3 regions of the Nocardioides sp. Soil796 genome follow, and region 2 is predicted to be linked to each of the others. Evidence: predicted binding sites of a transcription regulator. Region 2 holds the regulator's gene; each other region holds the start of a gene.

Region 1 (9,826 bases), on a different contig from region 2:
CAACGTGTTGACGACGCCGAGGATCGCGATGATCACCGACAGTCCGAGCAGCCCGTAGATCATGTAGAGGAACTGGTTGATCTGGGTCTTCTGCTCGTCGGCGTACCCCTCGGGGTCCTTGACGGTGACGGTCGGAAGGTCCTTGGTGATCTCGTCGATCTGGTCCTTCAGGTCGTCGGTCGAGGCGCCGTCCTTCTTGGTCACGAAGACCATCGAGTCGAGCGGCACGAGGCCGCCCTTGGTGAGCGTGTCGGGGGTGACGAGGTAGTTGCCGGGCACCACGCCGACGCCGTCGAAGATCGCGACGACCTCGAGTTTCACCTTGCCTGCCTGGAAGTCGAGGGTGACCGAGTCGCCGATGGAGAGCCCCTTGTCCTCGGCCTGCCCTTCGGCGACAGCCGCCTTGCCGGGGCCGAGATCGGCAAGGTTGCCCGACGAGACCGGGATGCGGAAGGCGAACTTGATGTCCTGTGCGCGCATCGCGGCGGCGTAGACGGTGCTCCCCTTGACCTTGGGGTAGCCCTGGCGCACCGAGGCCACACCCTCGACGGTGTCGAGCTTGCGGACCTGACGGGCCACGTCGGGCGAGAACGGCTGGCCCACCACGTTGGAGACGATGAACTGCGAGGTCAGCGACGTGCCGATCGCGGCATCGGTCGACGCCGACGCCGACGCCCCGAAGATCGACATCATCGACATCAGGGCCAGGCCGATCATCAGTGCGCTGGCGGTCGCGCCGGTGCGGCGCGGGTTGCGCAGCGTGTTCTGCGCGGCGAGGTTGCCGACACTGCCGAACAGCCTGCGGTAGATCGCGCCGAAGAGGGTGAGCAGCGGCCGGCCGAGCAGCGCGCTCATCAGCGCCACGCCGATCAGGATCAGCAGGATGCCGCCACCGATCAGCACCAGTCCGAGCGTGCCGGACCCGATCAGTCCACCGGCCATGCCCGCGGCGCCCAGCACCACCAGCACGGTGCCGACGACCATCCGCTTGCGCAGGGTCGCCTCGGGCAGAGCGACGTCGTCGCGGAGCGCCGCGATCGGCGGGATGCGGGATGCGCGTACGGCGGGCAGCACCGCGGCGATCGTGGTGACGACCAGCCCGACGGCGTACGACCAGAAGACGGTCCAGCCGGTGACCGGGAACTCGGCGCCCCCGAGGTCGAGCCCGAACTGCCCGAACAGGAATCTCAGGAACAACGCGAGCAGGTAGCCCACTCCGAGCCCGAGGGTCGACCCGACCAGCCCGACCACGACCGCCTCGCTGATCACCGACCGGTTGACCTGCCCGCGCGAGGCGCCGAGGGCCCGCAGCAGGGCGAGCTCGCGGCTGCGCTGGGCGACCAGGATCGAGAAGGTGTTGATGATCAGGAAGACGCCGACCACCAGGGCGACGCCGGCGAAGACCAGCAGGAACGTCTTCAGGAAGCCCAGGATCTCGTCGAGGCTGGCCTGGTTCTCCTCGACCGCGTCGTCACCGGTGCGCGCCTCGACTCCCTTGGGCAGCACCTTCTGGGCGGCGTCGCGCAGCTGGGTCTGGGAGACCCCGTCGGCGGCGTTCAGTGAGATGGAGGTGTAGACGTCGCGGCCGCCGAAGAACTTCTTCTGGAGGAACTTCGTGTCGAAGACGGTCAGGGTCGCGCCGTTGAGGCCGCCGGAGCCGAACTCGACGAGCCCGGTCAGCTTCGCCTTCATCGTCGGCGGGGTGGCGCCGGTGGCCAGCGTGACGGTGTCGCCGATGTCGTAGTCGGCCTTCTTGGCGGCGTCGACGTCGATCGCGATCTCGTCGGGGCCGTCGGGCAGCTCACCCTTGGCGGTGACCAGCACCGGGTTGCCGTTCATCGAGGTCGCCGTGGTCGGGTTGAAGGCGAGCCCGGGCGGGCCGCTGCCACCGACCACCTTGCCGTTGTTGCCGATGATGAAGACCGACTGCAGCACGTTCTGCGGGTGCGCCGACTCGACCTCGGGCAGCTTCTCGAGGTCGGCGACGACGGAGGCGGGAATCGTGCGGTTGTCCTGCATGGAGTCGAAGTCGCCCGCGCCGGCGTACGCGATCTCGACGTCGGCCGTGGAGCCCTCGATGATGTCGTCGAACGCCCCGCCCATCGCGTCGGTGAAGATCATCGTGCCGGACACGAACGCGACGCCGAGCACGATCGCGAAGGCGGAGAGCATCAGCCGCACCTTGCGGGCCAGCAGGTTGCGCCAGGTGACCTTGAACATCGTCGGTCAGGCCTCGAGCTCGCGGGCGGTGAGCTCCTGCATCTTGCCGAGGATCTGCTCCCGGTCGGGGTCGCGCAGCTCGTCGACGATGCGACCGTCGGCGAGGAAGACGACGCGGTCGGTGTACGCCGCCGCCACGGGGTCGTGGGTGACCATCACGATCGTCTGGCCGTAGTCGTCGACGCTGGTGCGCAGCAACCCGAGCACCTCGGCGCCCGACTTCGAGTCGAGGTTGCCGGTCGGCTCGTCGGCGAACATGATGCTCGGCCGACTGGCCAGGGCACGCGCCACCGCGACGCGTTGCTGCTGGCCGCCGGAGAGCTCGTTCGGCTTGTGGCCGAGCCGGTCGCCGAGGTCGACGGTCGAGATCACCGTGTCGTACCACTCGGGGTCGGGCTTGCGACCGGCGATCGCCATCGGCAGCTTGATGTTCTCCTCGGCGGTCAGCGTCGGCACGAGGTTGTAGGACTGGAAGACGAAGCCGATCTCGTCGCGCCGCAACCGGGTGAGCTCCTTGTCGCCCATGCCGCTGAGCTGGTGCTCGCCGATGTGGACGGTGCCGCTGTCTGCGGTGTCGAGCGCCGCACAGCAGTGCATCAGCGTCGACTTGCCCGAACCGCTCGGGCCCATCACCGCGGTGAACTCCCCCGCGGCGAGGTCGAGCGTGACATCGTCGAGCGCCTTGATCAGGGCCTGGCCGGTGCCGTAGGTCTTGGTCAGGTTCTGCACGCGTGCCGCGGGCGCGGAGCCATTCGTCATGGGCTCCAACCTAGGGGATCGCGGGGCCGGGCTCCCACTGCTTTTGGCAGGTTCCGGGGGTGGTTCAGGGACTTCCCCGACTTCGAACGCCTGTTCGATGAATCTGCTAGCCTTGCACGCATGAGCGTCGAGTTCCAGGCCAACCTGTTCGACGTGGCCACCGCGCCGTCCGTCGGTGGTCTGGCGCCTGCTCGGCGTACGACGCTCTCGCGTGGCGCCTGGGTCGACGTACGACCGAACTGGATCGCCGGCGCCGACGACGTCTTCACCGCACTGGTCGAGACGGTGCCGTGGCGCGCGGAGCGGCGCGAGATGTGGGACCGGGTCGTCGACGTGCCGCGTCTGGTCCACACGTACGGCGTGGGCGAGCCGCTGCCCCACGCCGTCCTCGGATCAGCCCGTGACGCGTTGAGTGCGCACTACCTGCCCGAGCTGGGTGAGCCGTTCGAGACCGCCGGATGCTGCTACTACCGCGACGGTCGCGACTCAGTGGCCTGGCACGGCGACACCATCGGTCGTGGACGACATGAGGACACCATGGTCGCGATCGTCTCCTTCGGCGACCCACGCAAGCTGATGCTGCGCCCGCGCGGCGGTGGACCGTCGGTGTCGTTCACGATGGGGCACGGCGACCTGCTGGTGATGGGCGGATCCTGCCAGCGCACCTGGGAGCACTGCGTGCCCAAGACGGCGCACGCGGGACCTCGCATCTCGGTGCAGTTCCGGCCCCTCAACGTGTTCTGACGACGACTCAGATCCCGTGGCGGCGCATGGCCTCCTTGGCTTCGTCCACACGCTTGTCGATGTCTGTCTCGACGTCGGCGGACCCCTGGATCAGTGACGCCACGTCGAGGTCGCTCTGCACCCCGTTCTCCGCCCAGATCTCACGCACGCGGACCGCGGCGTTCTGGGTCGCCACTCGGGAGGCCTCCACGATCGCCTCGGCCAGGTCCTCGCTGGGCATCCGCATGGCCTTCGGGTCGAGGTGTACGCCGACCAGGGAACCGGTCGCCGTCACGGTGACCTTGATGTGTCCCTCGGCCACCTCACCCTCGACCTGCAGCTCGGCCACTTCCCTTGCCACGGCCTTGGTCTTCTCGACCTGCGCAGTCATCTGCTCCAGCATGCGCTTCATGTCGGTTTCGGGCTTGATCACTGCACTCTCCTAGATGTCCGCGGCCCAGTCGATCCGGGGCAGCTGCTCGAAGTGGGGTTGGGCCTGGTTGCCCGGCTGGTTGATCTGGAAGCCGTCGGCATTGTTGGCCTGCTCGTTGAGGTTCTTGATGAGGTCGAAGACCAGGCCGCCGATGCCGATGACGGTCGCGATCGTGCCCAGGGTCAACCCCAGACCGGCCAGCTGCTTGATCGGCTGGATCACCGCGGATGCGCCGGGAATCAGCTCGAGCGCGGTGAGCGTGATCAGGAGCGCCAGGGTGCCCACGACAATGCCGAACATGAGGTCCTCGGAGGTCCCGATCGCGTCCACCACGTTGTCGAAGGTCGTCTCGACGCCCTGGAGGCTCTGGATCAGCAGGTCGAGGTTGCTGTCGTAGAGCAGCTTCCAGCTGTCGTAGGCCTCGCGGGCCGTCTCGCTGCTCGGCCAGGCGTCGTTGAGGCCGGACAGCTTGGCGGCGAGCTCGTTCTTCGCCATCTGCGAATCCATCCGGGCCGACCCCCAGGCACTGAAGGCCCGCGAGAGCGCGGCGTCGTCGGGCTGCACAACGGCCCACGCCGTCATCGCGCCGAGGGCCGTGGGCGCCAGTGCCGAGCAGCCGACGATGGTGGCGCCGGTCAACGACCACATCACCAGCAGCCCGACCTCCGCCCCGACAACGGCGATCTGGCCGCCCGTCGAGTCGCCGGTGCCGTCGATGTTGGTCGGTGGCAGCTCTGGCAGCGATGCGTTCACCGTGTTCACCGCCTCGGCCGAGCCGTAGGCGCGGGCGACATCGCCCAGGCCACGGGCCAGGTTGAGGGTCGCCTCCGTGCCCTGCTCCGTCGCCGTACCCATGAAGGCGCGCGCCCCTTCATAGCTCGAGCTGACGAACGCGCTCGGCAGGATGCCGAAGGCCAGCGGTTGCAGTGGACACTCGTTGGCCACCGTGTGGTGAGCACGTTGCACGTAGGCGTGTGGTTCAGCTGCGACCTTCTTGGCGATCGCGAGCACCTGGTCGGGATTGACTTCACCCATGGTCTGCTCCTCTCATCCGTTGCGCACGTCCTACCCCGAAGTGCGGGACCTAACCGCCCGGGATTCGAGCGCCTCGTGCGTGGGTACGGTCAGGTCATGGAATCGGGTTCGCGAACGCTCTACCGCGTGGCGACCCGGAGCGCCCTCAAGGCCCATGCCCTGGCGCTGGTGTTGCTGCTGATCGGAGCGGCCGCCCTGGTCGGTGCGGTCACGGTCTGGACGGGTGACCTCTGGACCGGCCTGATCGGGCGGAAGGAGCTGTCCGACGCCGGCGAGTGGGTGCGCACCGAACCGACGACCGCGGTGCGGGTGGTCTGGAGTCTGGGCCTCGGAGTGTGCGGCACCCTGCTGACTGCGGGAGGCATCGCAGTCGTCGTGCAGACCCGCCGCAGTACGACGGGACGCTACGGGCTGGTGGTCGGCAGCGACGGCCTCCGTGTCGAGTCGAGCACCACGAGGTTCACCACGACCTGGCAGCGAATCCAGGACGTGGCGGTTGCCGATGAGGAACCGGGACGAACCCTGGTCGTCACGTGCGCGGGGACGGACCTCGCCGACCACCTCGGACCCAAGGAGGTGGCCCGCCGCGAGCGGCAGCTGCGTGACCTCCTCCATCCGCGGGTGACCAGGGCGGAGAGCGGCGAGGTCGTCCGCTTGAGCCCGCTGAGCGCCCTGGGCGTGCGGGAGTCAGAGTTCCTGGACGACGTACGCCGCCACGTGGCCGCGCGCGACTGACGGTCTTTCGGTGGTCGAGTGCCGCCGAGGAACGAGGCGGTGCATCGAGACCAGACTCGCCTCGAAGCCACTCCCCCCGAGACGGAGTGGCTTCGAGACGGCGCTGGCGCCGCCTCCTCAACCAGCGAGGCGAAGAGTCACAGTGGGCGGAGCTGGGTGATGGTCCAGGCGCCGTCGACCTTGCGCGCCTCGATGGACAGCTGTGCGGCGGAGATGCTGGCCTCCTTGTCGTCGACCCGCTTGCTGGTCTGGTCGAGGAAGACCAGCAGCGTGGCCCTGTCGTCGTTGAGCTCCTTGACCGCAGCGGCCTGCACCTGGGCGGTGAGCACCAGCTTCTGCCCGGGCGCCTTCTCCTGGAGGTTCTTCAGGAGTACGTCGTACTCCTTGCGCGCGTCACCGGTGAGCACGTTGTCGACAATCTTCTGCGAGACCGACGGGTCGGCGTAGTCATAGCTGAGCACTCCGGTCAGCGCCCGCGACACCTCGGTCGAGACCTCGCTGGTCGCGGCCTTGTCAGTCAGCGCGTGGTTGTCGGCGGATGGCGCCTCCTCCTCGGAGTCGAGGCTCGCCAGCCAGCCGAACGCTCCGACCAGCAGGAACACCACGGCCACGACGTACAGCGCGTTGCGGCGGAGCAGTCGCTGCCATTCGCCCGGCATCGAGGCCCCGGCCGACGTGTCCACTGAGGTCTCGGTCGGTGCTTTGAAAGTGGTCTCGGTTGCTTCGTTCTTCCCGTCACTCATGAGAGATCCACCGCCACCTGCTGCAGGTTCTCCAGCTTCCATTCACCGTCGACCTTGGCCAGATCGGCCGTGTAGCGGTTGCGCTTCGGTGGTGCCTGCGCGTCGGGGTCCTTGTCGTCGATCACGGTCAGCTCGAGCGAGGCGATCACGGTCGCCGTGGTGGGCGTGATGTCCACGACCGCGGCGTCGACGACCTTGGCGGTCGAGATCGCCTTCTGCTCCTTCAACAGCTGGCGCTGCTCGTCGGTCAGGTTCACCGTCTGGTCGTAGAGCAACCCGGTGGTGACCTCCTGCCACGCCGCGACGCTCCCGTCGATGTCGCGGTAGTCGAGGGTGTTCATCACCTCGATGTCGTGCTTGGCCGCGATGAGCGCTGCGTCGCGGCTGTCGCCCAGGGTGGACGCCGGTTCCTCGTTGCTGCTGTGCCACCAGGCGAAGAGCCCTGTGCCGAGTACGACGGTCGCGAGCAGCAGTGCACCGACCTGGAACCAGAACGCCTTGCCGGCCAGCGGCTCGGCACCGGAGTCCTTTGACGACGACACCGGCGACGCCGAGTCGGCAGCAGAAGCCACCGGTGCCGTCGAGTCTTCTCTGTCTTCGTCGGGCGCGGTCACGCGCTCCCCCTCCGTTGTGGACAAGGCCATCATTCCCCCATGAGTTCGGCCAGAGTGGAAGGAACACGCACGCTCGTCGGTCCGCGCACGTTGGCCCCGCTGCTCGGTGCGAGCGTGCAACCCGCGTTGGTGTTGAACTTCTTGCCACCTGACGTGTCGAGGCCGGGGCGCACCGTCGTGTCGCCGTACCCCGTGGTGCAGGGCAGCGGGTCGAAGTAGGTCTGCACGAGTCCCATCTCCATGCCACTGGACTTGGTGATGGCGTAACCGACGCTGAACGCCTCGGGCATCCTGATCAACGCATCCTCGACACCGGACGCGTTGACGCCGAAGATCTGCGCGGTCGAGACCAGGTTGGCCATCAGCGCACCGATCGGGCCGCCGACCTCGTTGAAGAGCTTGCCGATCTCCTGCGAGGCGGCCGGGGTGGCGCCGATCAGGTCACGCAGCGGCTTGTCGGCGTCCTTCAGCCCGCCGGCGATCAGGCGGAGGTTGCGGCTGAACGCCTTGATCGACGCCGCCGACTCCTCCTGGGTCTTCAGCACGATCGTGGAGTTCTCGATCAACCCCTTGGTGACCAGGAAGTTGCGATCCGCGCTCTCGGCGAAGTCCTTCGAGGTCTGCACCAGCCGCGGCAGGTTTCGGTTGGCGCCCTTGGAGAAGTTGTAGGTCTCGTCGATCACCGTGGTGAGTGCGTCCTTAGGCACCGAGTTCACGAACTCGTAGCCGGTGCGCAGCAGCTCGTCGATCGACGGCGGCAGGGACGCGTCGGTGCCGACGATGCGGTCGCCGCTCTCGAGCTTCGGGCCGTCGGTCGTCTCGGAGCTGAGGTTGATGTACTGCTCGCCGATCGCGGAACGGTTCGACACCTGCACCTTCACGTCGGCCGGGATGTCGGGCGCGTCCTTGTTGATCCGCAGCGTCGCCTCCATGCCGTCGTCGGTGACCTTGAGCGACTCGATCCGGCCGACGGGTACGCCGCGGTAGGTGACCTCACCGTTCTCGAAGATGCCGCCGGCCTGGGGCAGCGCCACGGTCACGTTGTACGACGACTTGAACGGGTCGAGTCCGACGTACCGGGCGCTCAGGTAGGTCGTGGCCACCAACGCGATGATCACGAACGCCAGCACCTGGATCTTCATCCGTGCGGTCAACATCACTGATCACCCTCTCGGGGTGCGAGGGACGAGTCCGCCTGTGGGGACGACGAGTCCGTCGGGTCGGACGGCGAGGGGTCGGACGGCGAGGGGTCGGACGGCGAGGGGTCGGACGACGTGGTCGGGTCCGAGGACGACGGGTCGGACGACGGCGACGGGTCGGACGACGGGTCAGTCGGGTCTGCCGAGGGCGTCGGCACCGTCATCGTCGGTGTCGGGATGCCCGGTGCCGGCGAGTTGGTCGGCTCCAGCAGGGTCGGTGGTGCGTTCGTGTTCAGCCCCGGCGACGTGCGGGTCGCCGGTGCGGTGCCCGACACCTGCGGCCACACGCACCCGATCGCGTCGCAACCGGCCGGCAGGGTGCGGAAGTTGGTCGTGATGAACACGTTGAGGAAGTCACCCTTGATCGCGCCCAGCACCGAGTCCGGGAACGGGTAGGTGAGCAGCATCTGCAGCGACTCCGGCAGGTCGGAGCCCGACTTGGCGAGCTGGGCCAGGATCGGCTCGAGGCTCTGCAGGTCGGCGACGATGTCGTCCTGGGCGGCGTTCAGCGTCTCGACGGTGACGTTGGAGAGCGTGTCGAGCGAGCTGAGCATCGCCACCAGCTGCTTGCGCTGGTCGACGATCACCTGCATGCCGGGGCTCAGCTCGTTGAGCGCGTTGGTGATCTTCTCCTTGTCGCCGTCGAGGGTCTCCGACAGCCTGGCGAGTCCGTCGATGGCCGCGGTGATCGACTCCTTGCGGTCGTCGAGCCCGGTGACGAAGGTCTGCATCTGGCCCAGGAACGCCTTGATCTCGCCGGCTCGGCCGGTGGAGATCTTCTGCAGCTCGCGCGAGATCTGCTGGAACTTGTCGATGCCGCCGCCGTTGAGCACCATCGACAGGGCACCGAGCACCTGCTCGACCTCCGCGGCCTGCGAGGTGGCGGCCAGACCGAGGTTGTCGCCGTCACTCAAGGAGCCAGAGGGGCCGGATGTGGAGGCGGCCGGCCGTACGAGGGCGACGTACTTCTCACCGAGCAGCGAGGTCTGCGAGAGGCGGGCCTGCGTGCCGGCGGGCAGGTCGACGTCGCTGTTGACCACCAGCTCGACGTGGGCGCTGTGGCCGTCGTCGTTGAGGGTGATCTCCGAGACGCGTCCGACGGCGACGTTGTCGACCTTGACGCTCGACTGCGGCACCAGGTCGAGGGCGTCCTCGAAGTCGGCGCTGATCTTGATCGGGTCGTCGCCGACGTCGGCGCCGCCGGGCAGCGGCATGTCGTAGGCGCCGCCGCTGATGCCGGAGCAGCCGGCGAACAGCAACACCGAGGAGGCGGCCAGGGAGCCGAGGGCAAGACGCTTCATCGGGTCTCCCCCACTCCGGGCAGCAGGTTCGGCGGCGCGTCGGAGGACGTCCGGCTGTCGAGGC
Region 2 (9,826 bases):
CCCGGCGAGATCCTCGGCCTGGCCGTGGAGGACCCGATCACAGCCGGCGAGCTCGTGCGCCTGTTGGCCGGTGACGTCACCGCGAAGGGCGGCGAGGTGTCGCTCGACGGTGTCACGCTCTCCGAGCTGGCCACCACCGCCCGGCGATCGCGGATGCTGGTCAGCCCGCACCACGTCGACCTCTTCGAGGGAACCCTGCGCAGCAACGTGGATCCGCTCGACCGCCTCGACGATGACTCCCTGGCGGCCCTGCTCGCGGCCTCGTCGGCGTCCGACGTCGTGGCACTCTCGCCCGAGGGCGTCGACCAGCCGGTCAGCGTCGACGGCAGCACGTGGTCGGGCGGGCAACGCCAACGTGTCGCGCTGGCGCGGGCCCTCGCCGTCGACGTACCGCTGCTGGTGCTGCACGACCCGACCACGGCGGTCGACGCGGTCACCGAACACCGCATCGCCGCAGGCATCCGCGAGGCCCGCGGCACCGACCGGCGTACGACGTGGCTGATCACCAGCAGCCCCGCACTCCTGGCCCAGGCCGACCGCGTGGTGCTCGTGCGCGAGGGCCGAGTCGTCGCCGAGGGAACCCACCACGACCTCGCCGGGAACCCGGCCTACGCGGAGCTGGTGCTGCGATGAGCCGCGACATCCTGCCCATTGCCGACCGTCGGGAGACCTCACGCCTCGCGTGGCAGCTCATGCGCCGCCACCCGGTCGCCCTGGCCCTGGCCACCGCCTCGTTCGCGATCGCCGGACTGGCCGCACTCGTCGCACCCTGGATGCTCGGCCAGATCGTCGACGCGGTCCGCGAGGGCGCCCCGGGATCCGACATCAACCGCTACGCGGTGATCATCGCCACCGCTGCCGTCCTGGGCGCGGTCGCCACGTGGGCATCGGTGTCGTTCCTGGCCCGCGCGGGCGAACCGGCGCTGGCCGAGCTGCGCGAAGAAGTGCTCGACAAGGCACTCGGCCTCGACTCAGCGCGGGTGGAGGCGGCCGGCACGGGCGACCTGCTCTCGCGCGTCGGTGACGACGCCCGGGCCGTGGCGAACTCGCTGACCGACATCATCCCGACCCTGGTCAACTCGCTGGTGCTGGTCGGCTTCACTGCGGTCGGCCTGTTCGCCCTCGACTGGCGACTGGGCCTCGCCGGCCTGGCGACCATCCCGTTCTACGTGATGGGGCTGCGGTGGTACCTCCCGCGTTCCGGCCCGTTCTACGCCCGCGAACGCGTCGCGCAGGGCGAGCGCGCCCAGGCGCTGGTCAGTGGGCTCCAGGGGGCGCCGACCCTGCGCGCCTACGCCCTGGAAGACGCGCACGTCGACGAGATCACCAAGCGCTCCGACGACGCGCGCGAGATCACCGTGACCGTGTTCGCGCTCCTGACCCGCTTCTTCGCCCGGTCGAACCGCGCCGAGCTGATCGGCCTGTGCCTGGTGCTCGGCACCGGCTTCTGGCTGGTCCGGGCCGACGAGGTCACCGTCGGCGCGGTGACCGCTGCCGCGCTCTACTTCCACCGGCTGTTCAACCCGATCGGCGCGCTGCTGTTCATCTTCGACGAGGTGCAGTCCACGGGCGCCTCGCTGGCCCGACTGGCCGGCGTCTCGCTGATGCAGCCACCGCCCACGGGCTCGGCCGTGCCACCCGCGTCGCCCGGCCCGCTCGAGCTGCTCGCGGTCTGCCACGAGTACGTCGAGGGCCGGCCGGTCCTCTCCGAGGTGACGCTGACCATCGCGCCGGGTGAACGGGTCGCGCTCGTCGGCGCCACCGGAGCCGGCAAGACCACCCTCGGTGCGATTGCCGCCGGCGTACTTCCCGCCGGGGCGGGCGCCGTCTCCCTCGCCGGCGTTCCGTACGACGACCTCGCGCCCGACGCCCTTCGTTCGAAGGTGTCGCTGATCAGCCAGGACGTCCACGTCTTCTCCGGCACCGTGCGCGAGGCGGTCACCCTGGTCGACGCGTCCGCGGGTGACGAGGCGGTGCGTTCGGCGCTGGCCGCCGTCTCCGCACTGGGCTGGGTCGACGCCATGCCCGACGGACTCGAAACGGTCGTCGGCGACGGCGGACACCCGCTCACCCCCGCGCAGGCCCAGCAGCTGGCGCTGGCCCGGATCGTGTTGGCCGACCCCTGGTTCGTCGTACTCGACGAGGCCACGGCTGAGGCCGGCTCCGCCGGGGCCCGTGACCTGGAGCGGGCCGCACTGGCGGTGACCGAGGGGCGCGGCGCGTTGGTCGTGGCGCACCGGCTCACCCAGTCGGAGTCCGCGGACCGGGTGTTGGTGCTGCACGAGGGCCGGGTCGTCGAATCCGGATCGCACCCGGAGCTGCTGGCCGCCGGGGGAAGGTACGCCGAGCTCTGGGCGGCCTGGTCCGGGGACTGAGTTCGCGGAATCCGCTCACCCGTGGGTGGCCGGTGACCTAGCCTTGTGCGGGCGCCGGGAGGGTGCCACCGAACCGCGAGGGGTCACCACATGTCTGTCCGCACGAGCGTTGCCCGCACCTGTGTCCTGGCCGTGGTGATCTCCGGCGTCGTCGGTGTCGTGGGGTCTGCGTCGGCTGCCGTGGTGCAGACGCCGTCCTCGAACCTCGCCAGCGGCGACTTCGACGACCTGCCCACCGAGGCCACCTGCACGGTGACCAGGACTGGCCAGGGTGCGGCGATCCCCGCTGCCCCTCTTCTCGGGACGAAGTCCGTGGACGCCACCGTCGGCGTGGTGGCCGACGTGCCCGGACGCGTCATCTCGGCAACACCGACCTTCGCGATCACCCACCCGGCCCCGACCAACCTCAAGGTCACCCTGAAGGCACCGAACGGCACGTCCGGCGCCGCCACCTCCGGCTCGCAGGTCTCCGGCCTCACGGGCGACGCCAACGGCACCTGGACCCTGACGATCACCAACACTCCCCCGATCCTGAAGTCCAGCCCGGCCGGCACGCTCGACTCGTGGTCGCTCAAGGTCGTGTACGACTGCGACTGGGACGACGACTCGAGGGCCAACTCGAAGGACAACTGTCCCGAGAAGGCCAACTACGACCAGGCGAACGTCGACCGCGACGCCCTCGGCGACGAGTGCGACCCCGACATCGACGGCGACGGCGTGGCCAACGGCGACGACAACTGCCCCAGCAACGCCAACGCCACCCAGCGCGACATGAACCACAACGGCATGGGCGACTCGTGCGACCCCGACGCCGACTCCGACGGCTACGAGAAGGGCGACGCCTGCCCATTGGCCGCCGCCTACAACGACACCGGCTGCCCGCCGTTGGCCCGCACCGGGACGATCGCCTACGGCGTCCGCGTGAAGCAGTTCAAGGGAGTGCTGCGCTCGCCGGTCAACGCCTGCGTCTCGCGCAAGGTGGTCGAGCTCCGGCGCGTGATGGGGCCGGGTCGTTCGGCGCGAGTGGGCCTGGCCCGCACGTCCACCCGAGGCGTCTGGACGCTGCCCCGCGCCAGGCGCAAGCCCGGCAAGTTCTACGCGCTGATCAAGCCGACATTCCTCACCCAGGGACTGTGCCGGCAGGCCCAGTCGAAGGTGATCCGGGTCCGCTGACGGGTTCCCTGACCCGCCCCGCGACACGTCGAACATTTGTTCGGCCGCTCTCTTGATTCGTTCGAACACATGCTCTACCGTCGTACATGTGTTCGATCGAACGTCTGATCGATCCTCCGCTCCGGAAGTCCGTTGTCGGTGGTCGTCTGTAGACATTCGTCTGACACAGACCACCCCCTTCCCCCGGAGGTCCCGATGAGCACGATGACCCTGAGCCCCACCATCCAGACGCCTGTGCGTCCCGCCCAGCGAGGCGCTCGCAGCCAGGTCCGCCTCACGCAGCGCGGCCGACTGGTGGTCTTCGTCGCGGCGATGCTCTTCGTGCTCGCCGCCGCGGTCTTCCTCGGCACCTCGTCGATGGCCACCAACCACGCCGGCGTCGACCAGCCGACCCGCGCGGTGACGGTCCAGCCCGGCGACACGCTCTGGGCGATCGCCGCCGACGTGGCCGACGACGGCGAGGTGCGCGACATGGTGCACACCATCAAGCAGCTCAACGCGCTCGACTCCTCGATGCTGGTCGCCGGCCAGCAGATCTACGTCCCGCTCGGCTGAGCCAGGACGCCACTGAATTTCTGCAGGTCGCCTCGACCCCGGCCTGCGGATGGGGAAGACAAAGGGCGGGACTCCACCACGGAGGCCCGCCCTTTGCGCTCCCCGAACTCCCGAGACCCGACCCGAGAGACTGCTCGAAAACCTTTGCGACACGTTCGAACAGGTGTTTGAAGCCGTCGGGTTTTGGGGCTACGTTGAAAACCCACCAGGAACAGCACTGCGGAAGGCACCCCGATGGCATCGAAGGACAACGTCGCCGAGTTCCCCGACGGCCCCCCGGACGCAACGGGCCTCACCCCCCGCCAGCAGCGCATCCTGAACACGATCCGTGATTCCCTCGAGCGACGCGGCTACCCGCCGAGCATGCGCGAGATCGGCGAGGTGGTCGGGTTGACCAGCTCGTCCTCGGTCTCCCACCAGCTCAAGGTGCTCGAGGCCAAGGGCTTCATCAAGCGCGACCCCAACCGTCCTCGTGCCCTCGAGGTGTTCCTGCCCGAGGTGCTCGCCGCGCGCCGTTCGATCAGCGCGGCAGACGAGTCGCACATCGACGAGACCGGCATCGGTGACGCCATGCCGGCCGCCACCTACGTGCCGATGGTGGGCCGCATCGCCGCTGGTGGCCCGATCCTGGCCGAGGAGCGGGTCGAGGAGATCTTCCCGCTGCCCAAGACCCTGGTGGGCGAGGGCACCCTGTTCATGCTCGAGGTCTCCGGCGACTCGATGATCGACGCCGCCATCTGCAGCGGCGACTACGTCGTGGTCCGCCAGGAGCAGACCGCCCGCAACGGCGAGATCGTGGCCGCTCTCATCGACGGCGAGGCCACCGTCAAGACCCTGCAGCGCAAGGACGGCCAGGTCTGGCTGATGCCGCACAACGATGCCTACGACCCGATCGACGGCACCAACGCCTCGATCCTCGGCATCGTCACCGCGGTCCTGCGCCGCGTCTGAACCAGCCACCACAAAGGCGTCGTACGCCGACCGCGCGGTCGTCGTACGACGCCTTTCGTGATTTCGTCGCACACCGCACGTTTAGTGACATAAGGTGTCCGCGGTTCCGGTCTCGGGACATCCAGATCGGCGGAGCTCTCCGCCACGTTTGTGTTCGGGGGAACCATGCGCGCACCACGCCTCTTCGCCACCCTTCTCACTGCCAGCGTCGTGGGCAGCGGACTCGTCGCCCTGACCAGCGCCCCCGCCCAGGCGGAAGACCTGAACGCCACCCTGATCACGCCCACCACGGGTGACCAGGTCAGTGGCGACCTGTCGATCGAGGTGGCACTGACCGGCACTGACAACGCCATGGTCACCTTCCGCTCCGGGGCCCAGACCAGGAAGCAGATGATCGCCGACTACACGAACGGTGATCCGGTCGACGGCGTGGCTCGCTGGACCCTGCCGAGCTTCGGCCTCGACGCCGGAACGGTCATCACGGTCGCGCCCTGTGGCACGAGCACACCGTCCACCTGCCTGAGCACGCCGACCGACACGTCCACCCTCGACGTCTCCAACCCCGTCACCTGGGACGCCCCTACCGAACCGGTCTTCGTCGACCTCCGATCCGAGGCCCTGCCAAGCGTGACCGTCCACGACGACGGACCGGGAGAGCTCAACCTCCTCTGGGCGAACCAGGCCCAAGGGCCGGCGCTGGTTCGCGACCAGCCACGGCAGCTGACCGCGTCTCCCTACGCCAACGTCGTCTCGGGGGAGCTCGTCGTGCGCCGATGCATCCGTGACACCAGCGCCACGTTCTACGGGGTGTGTGCCACCGAGAACACCAGCGCGGTCGTGACCGCACGGCGCAGCCTCACCATGCACCTCACCACCGACTCTCTCCGCCTCCTCAGCCCCAATGGCGACGGAATCCTCGACACCGCCAAGGTCACCCTCGACACCGAGGGCCTGCCCGGCCAGAGCGCCACCTGGCAGATCGAGACCATCGGAGGTGAGGCCCTGACGGGGCCGATTCCCGTCGAGCTCGACACCCAGGGCAACGCCGTGATCACCATCGACCCCATCGCGGCGGGCGTCACGCCCACGACCGGCCAGCACCGCATCCGGGTGACCACGCAGGCGGTGGACCACGGCCACGAGTTCACCGCCGACACCTTCACGTCGTTCGAGATCGACGTGACGCCGCCGCGGGTCACCAGCCTGGTCCGGCAATGGGCCACCTTCTACCCGTACGACGACGAGTATCGAGACGAGGTGGGCCTGACGCCCAAGGTCGAGGGCCAGGTGAGTGACGCGAAGGTCGAGGTCCTGAACGCGGACGGCGCAGTCGTGGACACCATGCCCGGTCTGGGCGACCAGGGCTTCTGGTGGGACGGACGCAGGCAAGACGGTCGTACAGCGCCTGCCGGCACGTACCGATTCCGGATCACGCTCACCGACCGGGCGTGGAACACCTCCGTCTTCACCGGCGCACCCGTGGTCCTCTCCACGAAGCGTCTTGTCCGCAGGACCTGGGACCGCACGATCTCTGCGCAGGCCTCCCTCCACCTGAACTGGTCCGGCAGATGCTCCTCGCTGCGCAAGCCCGGGCTGCGCCGGATGACCGGTTCGATCGGCTACTACAGCATGTCCCGCTGCTCCGGCAGTAACGTCGACGACCGGACGGCCCTCGCCCTGCACGACGTCAGGATTCCCAACGCCATCAAGTACCACGGGCTGACGATCAGGGCGTACGGCGGCGCGGTCAAGCGGTCGACCGGCCACCGCGGCACCATCTGGATGCTCAACAACACCGACGGCGCGCCGCTGACCCGACGGGCACTTTCGTCGTCATTGACCTGGCACAGCGGCGGCACCGCCAACACCAACCGCATGCGTTACGCCAACGGCTACGTCTACTGGGCTGTCGGCACGGGGTACGGCCAGCGGTACGACGTGAAGTCGTTCAGGCTCACGCTCGAATATTACGTGCTGGGCTGACCACAGCGACCTCCTACAGGACCTTGGTTGGAGGCCGCTACGACGTCAAGAAGTTCCTCATCAAGGTGTTCTACAAGGTCTTGCAATGAGGCCCGACCGCCCGCAGCGTGCCGCAAATCAATCGTGGGAGAATCGCCCAATGCTCCGGACCACAACGCTGACCCTGACCGCCGTGTGCGCCCTCGCCCTGGGCGGCCTCGCCGCCGTACCAGCGACGGGCAGCACCGACGGAGACCACGAGTTCACCTCGGCCGACGGCCAGCGCGTCGACGACTCCGAGCTCTCGACCGCGGCGCGGCTGGCCGGGCAGGCGACCGAGGAGGTCAAGGGCCTGCTCACCGAGGACCCGGCCGCCCGACTGACCGCCGGCGACCGGCTCTACTACGCCGACACCTTCGAGGGCTCCGGCGAAGAGGCCGGCAACGAACCGGTGGCCCGCGCCTCGGCGCCGCTGTCCCAGACGTTCCGGCTGCACTCGCGTCCCGGGTCGCGTCGCACGATCTACCTCGACTTCAACGGCGAGCAGGTCTGCGACTCCGAGTGGAGCGACGGTCTGCGTCCGCGCTGCTACGACGCCGCGGGTTTCGACACCGACGGCCGTTCCGGGTTCAGCGCCGGCGAGCTCCGGGCGATCCAGAGCACGTGGCGCCGGACCGCGGAGGACTACGCGCCGTTCCAGGTCGACGTCACCACCGAGCTTCCGGACGCGGGTGCGCTGACCCGCTCGGGCTCGGCCGATGCGACGTACGGCGTGCACGCGGTGATCACCCGCTCGACCACGGTCCGCAACCAGGTCTGCGGTGGCCCGGGCTGTGCCGGCGTCGCGTTCGTCGGAGTCTTCCCCTACGCGGCGGCCAACAACGCCCGCGTCTTCTGGGTCTTCCCGCGTGAGGTCGACAACCGTCCCCAGCAGATGGGCCTCGTGGTCGCCCACGAGGCCGGGCACACCCTGGGGCTGAGCCACGACGGCAAGAACGGCGACGCCTACTACTCCGGCCACGGCATCTGGGCCCCGATCATGGGCTCCTCGATGCGCCCGCTCACCCAGTGGAGCCGGGGCGAGTACACCGGCGCCACCGAACGCGAGAACGACCTCTCCGTGATGCGCGCCTACGGGGCGCCGTACCGCGCGGACGACCACGCCTACCGGCTGAGCCGAGCCACCGTGCTGCGCGCCGGTGTCGCCCGACCCGGAGTGATCGGCAAGCGCAACGACACCGACGTGTTCCGCCTGCGTACGACGTGCCGCGCCCGGCTGAGCGTCCAGGTCGCCAACGCGCCGTACAGCCCGAACCTCGACGTGTCGCTGACCCTGCTCAACCGCAGCGGTCGGGTGCTGGCGCGGCGCAACCCGCTGTCGGCGGCCTCGGGCTCGCCGACCGGCCTCGACGCGACCTACCTCGCGACCCGGGCGGCCGGCACCTACTACGTGCGGGTCGACGGCGTCGGGGCACGCGACCCGCGCAGCACCGGCTACAGCGACTACGGCAGCCTGGGCAACTACCGCGTGAAGTTCCGCTCGCGTTGCGGCGTGCGCTGAGCTGAGTCTGGGCTCAGTCGGCCGCGAGGCGCTTGAGCGCGTTGCGGGCGATCTGCGGGTCGGTGGTCGCCCACATGGGCGGAAGGCTGGCCTTGAGGAAGTTGCCGTAGCGCGCCGTCACCAGCCGAGGGTCGAGTACGGCGACCACGCCCCGGTCGGTGTGGGTGCGGATCAACCGGCCCGAACCCTGCGCCAGCAGCAGTGCCGCATGCGTCGCGGCGACCTGCATGAACCCGTTGCCTCCTGACCGGTCGGCGGCCTTCTGGCGCGCCGACATCAGCGGGTCGTCGGGACGCGGGAACGGGATGCGGTCGATCAGCACGAGCTGGCACGTGTCGCCGGGGACGTCGAGGCCCTGCCAGAGGCTCAACGTTCCGAACAGGCAGGTGTGCGGGTCGGCGACGAACTGCTTCTGCAGCTCGGCCAGCTGGGCCTCGCCCTGGGCAAGCGTGGTCAGGTGCGGCAGCCTCTTGCGGACCTCTTCGGCTGCGGCCTCGGCGGCCCGCTTGCTGGAGAACAAGCCGAGGGTGCGGCCGTCGGCGGCGTCGATCAGGTCGACGATCTCGTCGAGCTGGGCCTTGCCGAGGCCGTCGCGCCCGGGCGGCGGCAGGTGGCGGGCGACATAGAGGATCGCCTGTTGGCCGTAGTTGAACGGCGAGCCGACGTCGATGCCGCGCCAGGGCAGCACCTCGTCGGTGCGTTCGACGACCTCGGTGGACGCGATGCGCTCGGTGGGCTTGAGACCCAGTGAGGAGGCGACGGTGGTGAAGTCGCCCCCCAACATCAGCGTGGCGGACGTGAAGACCACGGTCTTGTCGGTGAGCAGCTTGTCGCGCATCGGACCCCACACCTGGAGCGGTGCCACGCACAGCTGCGGCCCGCCGCGTTGCGGCTCGCGGTCGTTGCGCCACAGCACGTCGGACTCGAGGTCGGCGGCCATCCGCTCGGCGGTGGCGAAGATCTCCTGCACGCCGGCCTTGGCCTGGTTCTTGCCGGGGTCGGGGTCGTCGGACTCCTTGGGCATCGCGCCCAGGCACGCCCGCGCCCCGTCGCGCAACAGCACCAAGGCGTCGGCGAGCTGCTCGTCGACGCGGTCGATGCGCCCGGCCTCGGTGCGTTCGAGGGCGTCCTTCAACGCCCCGGCAGCGTCATCGAGCTCGTTGGCCTCGTCGCCGTCGACGTACCGCTGGGCACGTCGCGCGGCCCGCTCGACGTCACTGACACTCAGCTCGTCGGTGGCCGCCTGCGT
Region 3 (9,826 bases), on a different contig from region 2:
CACAGAGACCGAGCTCGCCCACCAGCTGGAGCGCTCGCTGCGCAACCTGCCGACGGCCCCAGCCCTCGACTACCTGCACACCGCGCAACGCGTACGCCGGCGCCGCCGCATCGCAGTCGCTCTCGTGGTGTCCACCTCGGTGGTCGCTCTCGGCGGCGCTGCCGCGGCAGTGGTCGGCGGTGACGATGAAAGGGACGCGGAGCCTGCGGCGTCCGGCGTCGGGCGGGAGCGGGCGCCGGCGGTCGCCGATCCGGGCACCCTCGGGCCCGATCCCGACTACGTGGCACCGGCGCCGGCCAATCCGGTCGAGGCCGTGGACGGTGTCAGGGGGGTCGATGCCTACACCACGGACGAGATCCCGAGCTGGGCCGAGGAGTACGGAGACCACGGACCGGTCGCCATCGCGCCCGACGGACGCCTGTGGGTCGCGCCCGACGCGGTCATACGGCGCACCGTCATCGACCCGTTGGGCCCTGGTGGTGTCGACGCCGACCCGACCTCCGTGTCGTACGCCGTCGAGGCCGAGTTCGACGTGCCCGAGGTGCCCATGGAACCCGAGGCGTTCAAGGGCGATGTCGTGTGGGTGATCGTCAGCCGGACCGCCGAAACTGCCACGGTGGGGGAGATGGACGAGCCCGGTCGTTGGACCGACGACTTCGAGCTGTGGGTCGACGACGTGACGGCCCACGACCAGGGCCGACCCGACTTCGCCGCGCGCCTGGTCGGGTATGCGAGCGACCGCTCCGACGTTCTGGAGCCGAGGCAGGGCGTGGAGATCGTGCGCCAGCGCGGGGATGTCCTTGCCGGGACCACCAAGCGCTCCGCCGCGGCAGAGGTGCGCTGGGCCGGGAAGACCTGGTTCGTGGTCGCCGGAACCGACTGGATCGAGGCCTACGAGCCGGCCGACTCGGCTCCCGATTTCGCAGCCTTCATCGAATGGGCACGCGGTGACCTTTCGTGAATGAGCGCGACGCCTCCTACGTCGACTTCGTCGCCGCGCACCAGGATCGGCTCCGGCGCATCGCCTACGCCGTCTGCGGCGACGACAACCGCGCCGAAGACGTGCTGCAGGACGCATTCGTCAAGCTCTACCTGTCGTGGTCGAAGGTGCGCGAGGCGGGCCGCGAGGAGGCCTACGCGCGCCGCATCATCGTCAACGCCGATCTCGACGACCGACGCAGGCCCTGGCTGAGGCGGCGAGCGACCACCGGTGTCGATCACCTGGAACGCGCGGCGGCGGCGCCCGGGCTGCCGGTGGAGGATCGCTCCGACCTGCTCGCGGCGGTGCGGCGGCTGCCGGCCATGCAACGACGCGTCGTGGTGCTCCGGCACTGGCTCGGACTCTCCGTGGCCGAGACCGCCGAGGAGCTCGGGATCCGCGAGGGCACGGTGAAGAGCCACGCGTCGCGCGGACTGGCCTCGTTGCGGGCCGTGCTCGACGAGCACGCCCAGGTGTCGCGGTAGGTCAGTCAAGGGTGCTTGACATCGCCGTTCGCAGTCGCCGCGATCTTGCGCAGCATCCGGCGTACGGCGAGCACGTGGCCGCGGGTGCCGATGACCGCACTGCGATAGGCGAATCCCAGTGGGCCGGGGAAGTCGGCGTACGTGACCGCCGACAGCTCGCTGCCGCCGGGCACGTCGACCAGCCGGAAGTCGAGCGCGTAGCGCGAGAAGCGGTGCCGACCGGTCAGGCCCAGGATTCGTGGTGCCTCCCGCTGGGTCACGGAGAACCCGGCGGACGGCTCGAGTCCCAGGGCGCGGGACAGGAGGGCGTGCTCCTGCCCGGTCAGGTGCTCGGCGAAGCCCACGACCGCCGGCCAGGCCTGCGTGGCCTGCACGTCGAGGTCCACCCGGTGCTCGTCGACGTACGTCGGTCTGTTCAGGCCCTCGGCGGCCCGACGGAATCCGTCGTTCTCCGTGGCGATCGCCTTGTGCAGCACAGGTCTGGCCACTGTCGCGAGCGCGCCTGCGCCGGGTCCCTCGAGCTCGAGGGAGAGACGGTTGCGGCAGCCGCCCCCTGTCGGCTCGATTTCGTGGCTCCCGGTCATGAGGACGCCATTGCGGCGGGTCTGCCACGCGAATCGCCTGGGTGGGTCGAGGTCCGTGACCGTCCAGGTGGCTGACGGAAGTCGCGGCTGCTTGACGCGTGCGGTCGAGCCCGGGCCGAGGGGGCCGTCAGAGGTCAGCCCCACCGAGGTCATGGTCGGAGTGAGTGCCGGCCAGCCCTCGACGTCCTCGGTCAGCTCCCACACCCGCTCGGGAGGTGCGGCTATGAAGATCTCGTCATGGATCACCATCACTCCATCAAACCACTGGCGCCTGAGGTGTCGGTGGCGGCGGGCATGCTGGGTGTCGGTGACCGAAACACTTGTCATCGAAGAATCTGGAAGAATGGCTTGTGCCTGTTTCCGAACGGGCGTACGATGAGGGCACTTCATCATCCGAAATGGCCGGGCCCGGGTTTCTGGGCCTTCGTGGGCGAAGGGTGATGGGTCAGATGCACCACGGTGAGTGATAGTCCCGGTTCGGGGCCTCCGGCGTCGCAGTGAAGACCAACCTGCGCTGTGGAGGACGACCGTGAGTGTGCACCCGATGACCGACAGTCTGGCGGCAGTGCGTTCCGCGATCGAGGAGTTGGCGGGGTTCGATCCGTTGTATGTGCCGATGCCGCAGAAGCGTGAGCTGATGCGGGGTCTGGTGGCGGCGGAGGCTCAGTTGGCTGCGGTGCGGTTGGGCGTGTTGGCCGTCGCCGGCGATGTGGCCGATGATGCGGGCGCGAAGAGTGCGGCGTCGTGGTTGAGCCACGATCAGAACCTGGACAAGCGCGCCGTCCATGCCGACCAGTCGTTGGCCGCGGTGCTCGCGCAACGGTGGTTCCTGGTTGCTGCTGCCTTGGGGGCCGGTGAGGTGAACCTGGAGCAGGCCCGTGCCATCGCGCACGCCCTCGACGAGGTCCGCGATGAGCTCTCGGGCGCCCAGCTCGTCGAGGCGGAGCGGACCTTGCTGGCCGAGGCCAAGCGACTCGATCCCACCGGATTGCGCCGGCTGGGTCGACACCTGGCCGACGTGGTCGACCCCGACTCCGCCGAGGAGCGTGAGGCGAAGCGGTTGGCCGAGGAGGACAAGCTCGCCGCGGAGAAGGCGAAGCTGTCACTGCGTCCCCAGGGCGATGGCACCACCCGCATCAGCGCGCGCCTGCCCGACGCGGTGGCCAAGCGACTCAAGCGCTACCTCGAGGCGTTCGCCCAGCCACGCAAGCAGGCGGCGGAGGCTGATGGTCGCCGGGTGCCCTACAACACGCTGTTGGCCCGGGCGATGGGAGACCTGTTGGAGCGTGTCGATCCGCACCGGTTGCCCGACCACGGGGGTGATGCGACCACGGTGATCGTGACGATCACCCTCGACCAGCTGCGCACCGAGCTTTCCTCCGCCGGACTCGGCTACGACGACGACACCCCGATCACCGCGGCCACCGCCCGCCGGTTGGCGTGCAACGGAACCATCTATCCGATGGTGCTCGGTGGCGCTGGGCAGGTCCTCGACGCCGGGCGTGGCTCCCGCTTCCACAACCCGATTCAACGCAAGGTGATCAGGCTCCGCGACAAGAGGTGCCGTGCCGCCGGGTGCGACGTGGCCGCCGAGTGGTGCGACGTGCACCATCTGGAGGCCTGGTCCAAGGGTGGCAAGACGACCGTCAAGGACGGCGTGCTGCTCTGCTGCCACCATCACCACCGGGTCCACGACCCTGCCTACCACCACGAACGACACCCCGACGGATCCATCCGCTTCACCAGACGCACCTAGGCCGACCCGGGTGCAGGAGAGATCAGCCCAGGCCTCAGGGCGTGGACTGGTTCAGGAACCAGCGGTGGTGCCACGGGTCCCGGAAGACCGCGACCCGGCCGGCAGGCGGCGAGTCCTCGGGGCCGCGGTCCATGGTCACCCCTGCCGCGAGCAGGCGGCCCACCACCGCGTCCACGTCGTCGACGACCAGGTGCAGGCTGACCGCCGACCCGCGAGCGGGGTCCGGTGGCGCGACGCCGGACTCGGGGAACTCGTCGGCCATCATCCAGCGGGCTGAACCGATCGCCAGCTCGACATGGCCGATGCGCCCGTCCTCCATGACGATCGGGTCGTAGACGACTTGTGCGCCGAGCGCGTCGACGTACCAGTCGATCGCGGCGCGGGCGTCGCCCACGCAGAGGTACGGCGTCAGCTCACTCATCCCTGGACCTCCCTCCATGCATCATGCGCCTGTGCTGGGAGGTCCGTCCAACACTCGGGGCTGGTAGGTCAGGAGCTGGAGCCCGCCCTCGAAGGTGCGGCTCTCGACCAGGTCGAGCGCGACGTCGGGGTAGCCGTCGTAGATGCGCTCCTGGCCGGTGGCGCCGGTGATCACCGGGAAGACCACGACCCGGAACCTGTCGACCAGGCCAGCGGCGAGCAGCGAGCGGCACAGGGTGAGGCTGCCGAGGGTGGCGATCGGCATGGTCTCGTGGGCCTTCATCTCGCGCACGGCCTCCACGGGATCGGTCGAGACGAGCGTGCTGTTCGCCCACTCCAGCGGCTCGCTCAGGGTCGAGGAGAACACCACCTTCCGGAAGTCGGCCATCACGTCGGTGCCGGGCTCGCCCTGGGCGGCGAAGCCGTGCATCAGGCGGTAGGTGTTGGCGCCCATCAGGTGGATGTGCTCGGGCTGTTCGCCCAGCCAGGCAAGGTATTCGGGGCTCTCCATGCCCCAGAAGCCCGGCCATCCCTCGGCCGCGCCGTACCCGTCGAGTGAGGTGATGTAGTCGACCAGCAGCTCGGACATGTCGTTTCCTCCTGGGTCAAGGCTCGCCTGCCACACCGGTGCGGTGGAGGCTCCTGGATGAACAGACCTCCAGTCAGCCGAGAACTCATCGCGTCGTAATGTCGCATGTTCCGTGTGCTGTCTGACCTGGAGAAGGAGAACCGACCGTGGCAGTCGCCCTGGGCCTGCTCGCCCTCGTCATCGGCGCCCTCATCGGCATGGTCGGCGTCGGCGGGGTCCTGCTGCCGCCGGGCCTGGTGGCACTGGGTGATCTGTCGGTCCACGAGGCGACCGCCACCAGCACCTGGGCGTTCCTCTTCACGGGTGTGGTCGGCACCATCGCCTACGCCCGGCAGGGCGTCGTGCCCTGGCCGATGCTGCGCCGACTCGGGGTGGGCGTCGTGCCTGCTGCGTTCCTCGGTGCGTTGGTCAGCGCCAGCCTGCCCGCGACAGCCCTCATGCTCGGCCTGGCCGCGCTGACCCTGCTCGTCGGCGTGAACCAGCTCCTCCCCGGCGCTCGACACCTGGACGTCGGCGAGCTCGGCACGGTGCCCCTGGTCGGCATCGGGGCGTTCGTCGGCCTCGGCTCGGCGCTCACCGGCACGGGTGGGCCGGTGCTGCTCGTGCCGATCCTGCTCCTGCTGGGAGTCGCGCCGCTGAAGGCGGTCGCGGTCAGTCAGGCCGTCCAGCTGCCCGTGGTGGTCGCCGGTTCGATCGGCTTCCTGCAGACCGGCCTGGTCGACGTACGCCTCGGGACCCTGCTCGGAGTGGTGGCCGCTCTCGGCACGGTCGGCGGAGCCCTCCTGGCGACGCGGGTGCCGGGCGAGGCGCTGCGCAAGGTGGTGGCCTGCGCGTGCCTCGCCGCCGGGACGCTGATCCTGGTGCGCCTGCTCGTGGCCTGAGCTGCCCTCTAGGCTCGTGACGTGACCGTCTCCTTCTCCGAGCACCTCGACCTGCTCGACCTCCACGGGCGCGCGGGCGCGGCCAGCCTCGGGCTGCTCCAGCCCGACGACAGGCTGCCGCCGGCGTCCACGACGGTGCGTCAGGCGGTTGCCGACCACTGGGCAACGCTGGAGATCTGGGCATGGTCGTTGGAGAACCCGGACGACCACTGGAGCCGCCGCGACGACGTCGACGCACCCTCGGTTCATGCGGAGCTGGTGGCCGGGATCGCCGCCGAGCTCGGCAGGCTCGAGACCGCCCTGAGGGCCGCCGGACCGGACACGACGCTGGACTACTTCGGGCGACCGGGTACGACGGCCGAGGTGGCCAGGCTGCTCGCCCACGAGGCGATCACCGTCGCGCACGCGGCGAGCCTGACCGCGGGTCGGTCGACGCCGCCGCTGACCGCAGAGGTGGCCGCCGACGGCATCGACCGGGCGCTCGGGCACTGGTCAGCTCCGGAGGCCGAGGTCCAGTGGCTGCCCGAGATCGTCGAGATCCGGACCAGCGACACGGGGGAGGCGTGGCACGTCGGTCTGAGCTGGCCCGAGAACGGCATGCCAGCCGAGATGCGGCTCGTGTCCCCTGAGGCGCCCGCCGTCGTGGTCGAGGGCCCTGCCGTCGACGTCCACTGGTGGCTGCACGGTCACGACCTGGCCAACGAGGCGGTCACCGTCTCCGGGGTGCCGGAAGTCGCCCGCGTGCTGGGCTCCGCCCTGTTGCACCCCGTGCCGGAAGCCCCGCGCCGCCGGCGCTGGTTCAGCCGACGCTGACCGCTCGCACGGTCTGAGTTCCGGGGAGTCAGCGCAGGTGCAGGGTGGCGGCCCGGCCGTTGCCTCCGGCCGCCCAGCACGTACGACGCACGCAGTCGAGGGTGTGGAAACCGGTTTCGGAGAAGCGCTCCCAGTTGAGGCCACCGTCCAGGCTGATGCTGCTGCCCGCGACGTCACCGGACTCACCCACCACCACGACGGTGTGGTGACGGCCCTGGATCCACGCGGCGTCCTCGCCGAGGTGGGCCAGATCGCCGGCACCGCGCCAGTCGCCGCGTCGCGTGGTGACCGCCGTGGCGTCGACACCGTTGTCGGTTGCGGAGAAGTCGCCGCCGACGGCCAGGCCCTCGCCCGGCGTACGGAAGGCCAGGCCGAAGACGCCTGCCGCCTCGCCGGCCGGGATCGTGGAGTCGGTGGCCTCCCAGGTGCGCCCGAAGTCGGTCGAGTGGAAGACCCGGGAGATGCTGCCGCCCGAGCCGAACCAGGCGTGGCGGCCGTTGATCACCAGGCAGTCACCGCTGGCGGAGAAGTTGAACTCACCGGTCGAGTCGGGCATGCCACGGTCGGACATCACCTGCCATGACCGGCCGCCGTCGTGCGTGCCGATGATGCGGAACTTGCCGTCGACCGGGTCGCTTACCGCGAGGCCACGCTTGCCGCCGGGATAGAAGTCCATGCAGTTGTAGAACGCGGTCTCCTCGGTGTTGCGGAAGGTCTCGGTCCAGGTCGTCCCACCGTCGGTGGTGCGGTAGATCCGGGACGCCTCGCCGGGCCCGATCGCCAGCACGGAAGCGGTCCTGGCGCTGCTCGCCTCGACGTCGCGGAAGCCCAGTCCCTCGGTGCCGGGCGGGCTGACGTCCTGCCAGGACTCGCCGGCGTCGGTCGTGCGGAAGACCTTGCCCGGCCCGCCGTCGGTCAGGCTGCCGCCACTGACCCACGCCGTCCGGTCGTCGACCGCGTCGAGGCCACGGAAGCTCTGGTCGGCGTCGACGACTGACTCGCTCCACGTGGGCTCCGAGTGCCCGCGATCGTGCGGGGCGGCGGCCACGGCCGGCGTACCGAACGGAAGCGAGCTGACGACCAGGGCGAGGGTTCCGAGGAGGATGCGCATGCTTGGCACCTTGCCGCGCGTGACCACGTCTGTCCAGAGCCTGTACGGCGGCACTGGCGCGGTGCTGTTGACGGTTCGCCCGTGTCAGAACGCGTGTGGAGCGACCATAACCCCGCGTTACACCGGGCTGGGCGGACGCTGACCAGGATCAGCGGCGGGGCAGGTTGCGCATGTTGCTGCGCGCCATGCTGACCGCTTCGCCCGCACCCTTGTTGAGCACGATCTTCGACATCGCCGTGGCGAAGCCGAAGACCTGCTCGCTGGTGATCTTGGGCGGCAGGGACAGGGCTTGCGGGTCGGTGATGATCTCGACGAGCGCCGGCCCGTCGTGCGCGAACGCGGCCCGGTAGGCCTCCTCGAGGTCGGTCGGCTGCACGACCCGCTGGGCGTGGAAGCCCATCGCCTGCGCGACCGCCGCGTAGTTGGTGTCGGGGACGTCGACCCCGAAGTCGGGCAGCCCGTCGACCAGCATCTCCAGCTTCACCATGCCGAGCGTCGAGTTGTTGAACAGCACGACCTTGATCGGGATCTTCAACGCCGCCGCGGTGACCAGCTCGCCCAGCAGCATGGACAGTCCGCCGTCGCCGGACACGGAGATGACCTGCCGGTCGGGATGGCTCATCTGGGCGCCGATCGCGTGGGGCAGCGCGTTCGCCATGGATCCGTGGAGGTAGGAGCCGATCAGCCGGCGAGTGCCCAGGGGCCGGATGTAGCGCGCGGTCCACACGTTGCACATGCCGGTGTCGGCGGTGAAGATCGCGTCCTCGTCGGCCACGTCGTCGAGCACGGACGCGGCGTACTCCGGGTGGATCGGCACGAGCTTGTCGACCTTGCGGGTGTACGCGCTGACGGCCTTGTTCATCAGCTTGTCGTGCTTCTTGAGCATCCGGGTGAGGAACCGGTCGCTCTTCTTCGCCTCGACCAGCGGCAGCAGCGCGGCGAGGGTGGGCAGGACGTCGCCGTGGACGGGTACGGCGACCTCGGTACGGCGCCCGATGTGCTCGGCGGCCCGGTCGACCTGGGCGGTGGGGGTGTCCGGGAGGAACTGGTCGTAGGGGAAGTCGGTGCCCAGCAGGAGCAGCAGGTCGGCGTCCTCGATGCCTTCGGCCGCGGCGCCGTAGCCGAGCAGCCCGGTCATCCCGATGTCGAAGGGGTTGTCGAACTGGATGAAGTCCTTGCCGCGCAGCGAGTGGCCGATCGGTGCGTTGATCCTCGCGGCCAGCTCGATCACCTCGTCGTGGGCGCCCTGCACGCCGGCGCCGGCGAAGATCGCCACCTTGTCGGCCTTGTTGATCGCGTCCGCGAGCCGCCGCACGCTCTCCGGCGCGGGGTGCAGCGCTCCCGGCTCGACGGGACGGCAGGACGGCGTCGGGGCCGACGCCTCCAGATCGGCGACGTCTCCGGGGAGCGTCACCACCGCGACGCCGCGCCTGGCGACTGCGTGCTGGATCGCGTCGCGGACGACGCGGGGCGCCTGGTCGGTGGTGCTGACCAGCTCGGAGTAGACCGAGCACTCGGTGAAGATCCGGTCCGGGTGGGTCTCCTGGAAGTAGCCGCTGCCGATCTGGCGGCTCGGGATGTGGGAGGCCAGGGCGAGGACGGGTGCCCCCGATCGGTTGGCGTCGTAGAGGCCGTTGATCAGGTGCAGGTTGCCCGGGCCGCACGATCCGGCGCACACGGCGAGCTTCCCGGTGAGCTGTGCTTCGGCCGACGCCGCGAAGGCCGCGGCCTCCTCGTGCCGCACGTGCACCCAGTCGATGCCGCCCTTGGCCGAGCCACCGGTGCGGCGCACGGCATCGACGATCGGGTTGAGGCTGTCACCGACGATCCCGTAGATGCGCTGCACTCCCGCGGACTGCAGTTGTTCCACGAACTGGCTGGCGAGCTCCTGGGCCACGACGCTTCCTCTCGTTGGGGTCAACTGGTCTTCGAGTATGCGCTGGACACCCACAACTGGCGACAGGTCAACTGGAACTGGCGACGGGTCGGCGGGCGTGCCACGATCAGCCAATGCCTGCGAACCCGTCCATCGCCATCATCGGGACCGGCTTCGGCGGTCTCGCCGCGGCCATCGAGCTGAAGAAGCGTGGCTTCCACGACCTCGTGCTCCTCGAGAAGGCCGACGACGTCGGCGGCGTCTGGCGCGAGAACACCTACCCCGGCGCGGCCTGTGACGTGCCCTCGCCGTTCTACTCCTACTCGTTCGAG

The links. Region 2 encodes LexA, which represses DNA repair genes until DNA is damaged. Its sites were predicted from a motif close to TCGAACANNTGTTCGA; they were not measured.
Region 1: ASH02_RS13470 (alpha-ketoglutarate-dependent dioxygenase AlkB) is a predicted target of LexA. The motif match lies at 3,062-3,077, and genes of this name have one in related genera.
Region 3: ASH02_RS22830 (HNH endonuclease signature motif containing protein) is a predicted target of LexA. The motif match lies at 2,409-2,424, and genes of this name have one in related genera.

Annotation. Positions count from the first base shown of each region.
Region 1 covers NZ_LMSQ01000018.1:425,933-435,758, forward strand. Annotated here, with positions in the region: gene ASH02_RS13460 (ABC transporter permease) at 1-2,220, opposite strand, end outside; gene ASH02_RS13465 (ABC transporter ATP-binding protein) at 2,227-2,979, opposite strand; gene ASH02_RS13470 (alpha-ketoglutarate-dependent dioxygenase AlkB) at 3,100-3,723, shown strand; gene ASH02_RS13475 (YbaB/EbfC family nucleoid-associated protein) at 3,731-4,135, opposite strand; gene ASH02_RS13480 (hypothetical protein) at 4,145-5,170, opposite strand; gene ASH02_RS13485 (hypothetical protein) at 5,267-5,905, shown strand; gene ASH02_RS13490 (hypothetical protein) at 6,043-6,648, opposite strand; gene ASH02_RS13495 (nuclear transport factor 2 family protein) at 6,645-7,262, opposite strand; gene ASH02_RS13500 (MlaD family protein) at 7,292-8,419, opposite strand; gene ASH02_RS13505 (MCE family protein) at 8,419-9,762, opposite strand; gene ASH02_RS13510 (MCE family protein) at 9,759-9,826, opposite strand, start outside.
Region 2 covers NZ_LMSQ01000019.1:455,164-464,989, forward strand. Annotated here, with positions in the region: gene ASH02_RS19315 (ABC transporter ATP-binding protein) at 1-633, shown strand, start outside; gene ASH02_RS19320 (ABC transporter ATP-binding protein) at 630-2,375, shown strand; gene ASH02_RS19325 (thrombospondin type 3 repeat-containing protein) at 2,466-3,548, shown strand; gene ASH02_RS19330 (LysM peptidoglycan-binding domain-containing protein) at 3,744-4,103, shown strand; gene lexA (transcriptional repressor LexA) at 4,338-5,054, shown strand; gene ASH02_RS19340 (FlgD immunoglobulin-like domain containing protein) at 5,220-7,037, shown strand; gene ASH02_RS19345 (zinc-dependent metalloprotease family protein) at 7,177-8,577, shown strand; gene ASH02_RS19350 (ATP-dependent DNA helicase) at 8,591-9,826, opposite strand, start outside.
Region 3 covers NZ_LMSQ01000020.1:353,980-363,805, reverse strand. Annotated here, with positions in the region: gene ASH02_RS22845 (hypothetical protein) at 1-961, shown strand, start outside; gene ASH02_RS22840 (SigE family RNA polymerase sigma factor) at 958-1,464, shown strand; gene ASH02_RS22835 (SRPBCC family protein) at 1,470-2,297, opposite strand; gene ASH02_RS22830 (HNH endonuclease signature motif containing protein) at 2,593-3,804, shown strand; gene ASH02_RS22825 (VOC family protein) at 3,839-4,225, opposite strand; gene ASH02_RS22820 (dihydrofolate reductase family protein) at 4,247-4,813, opposite strand; gene ASH02_RS22815 (sulfite exporter TauE/SafE family protein) at 4,960-5,694, shown strand; gene ASH02_RS22810 (hypothetical protein) at 5,716-6,507, shown strand; gene ASH02_RS22805 (WD40/YVTN/BNR-like repeat-containing protein) at 6,536-7,618, opposite strand; gene ASH02_RS22800 (pyruvate dehydrogenase) at 7,767-9,515, opposite strand; gene ASH02_RS22795 (flavin-containing monooxygenase) at 9,629-9,826, shown strand, end outside.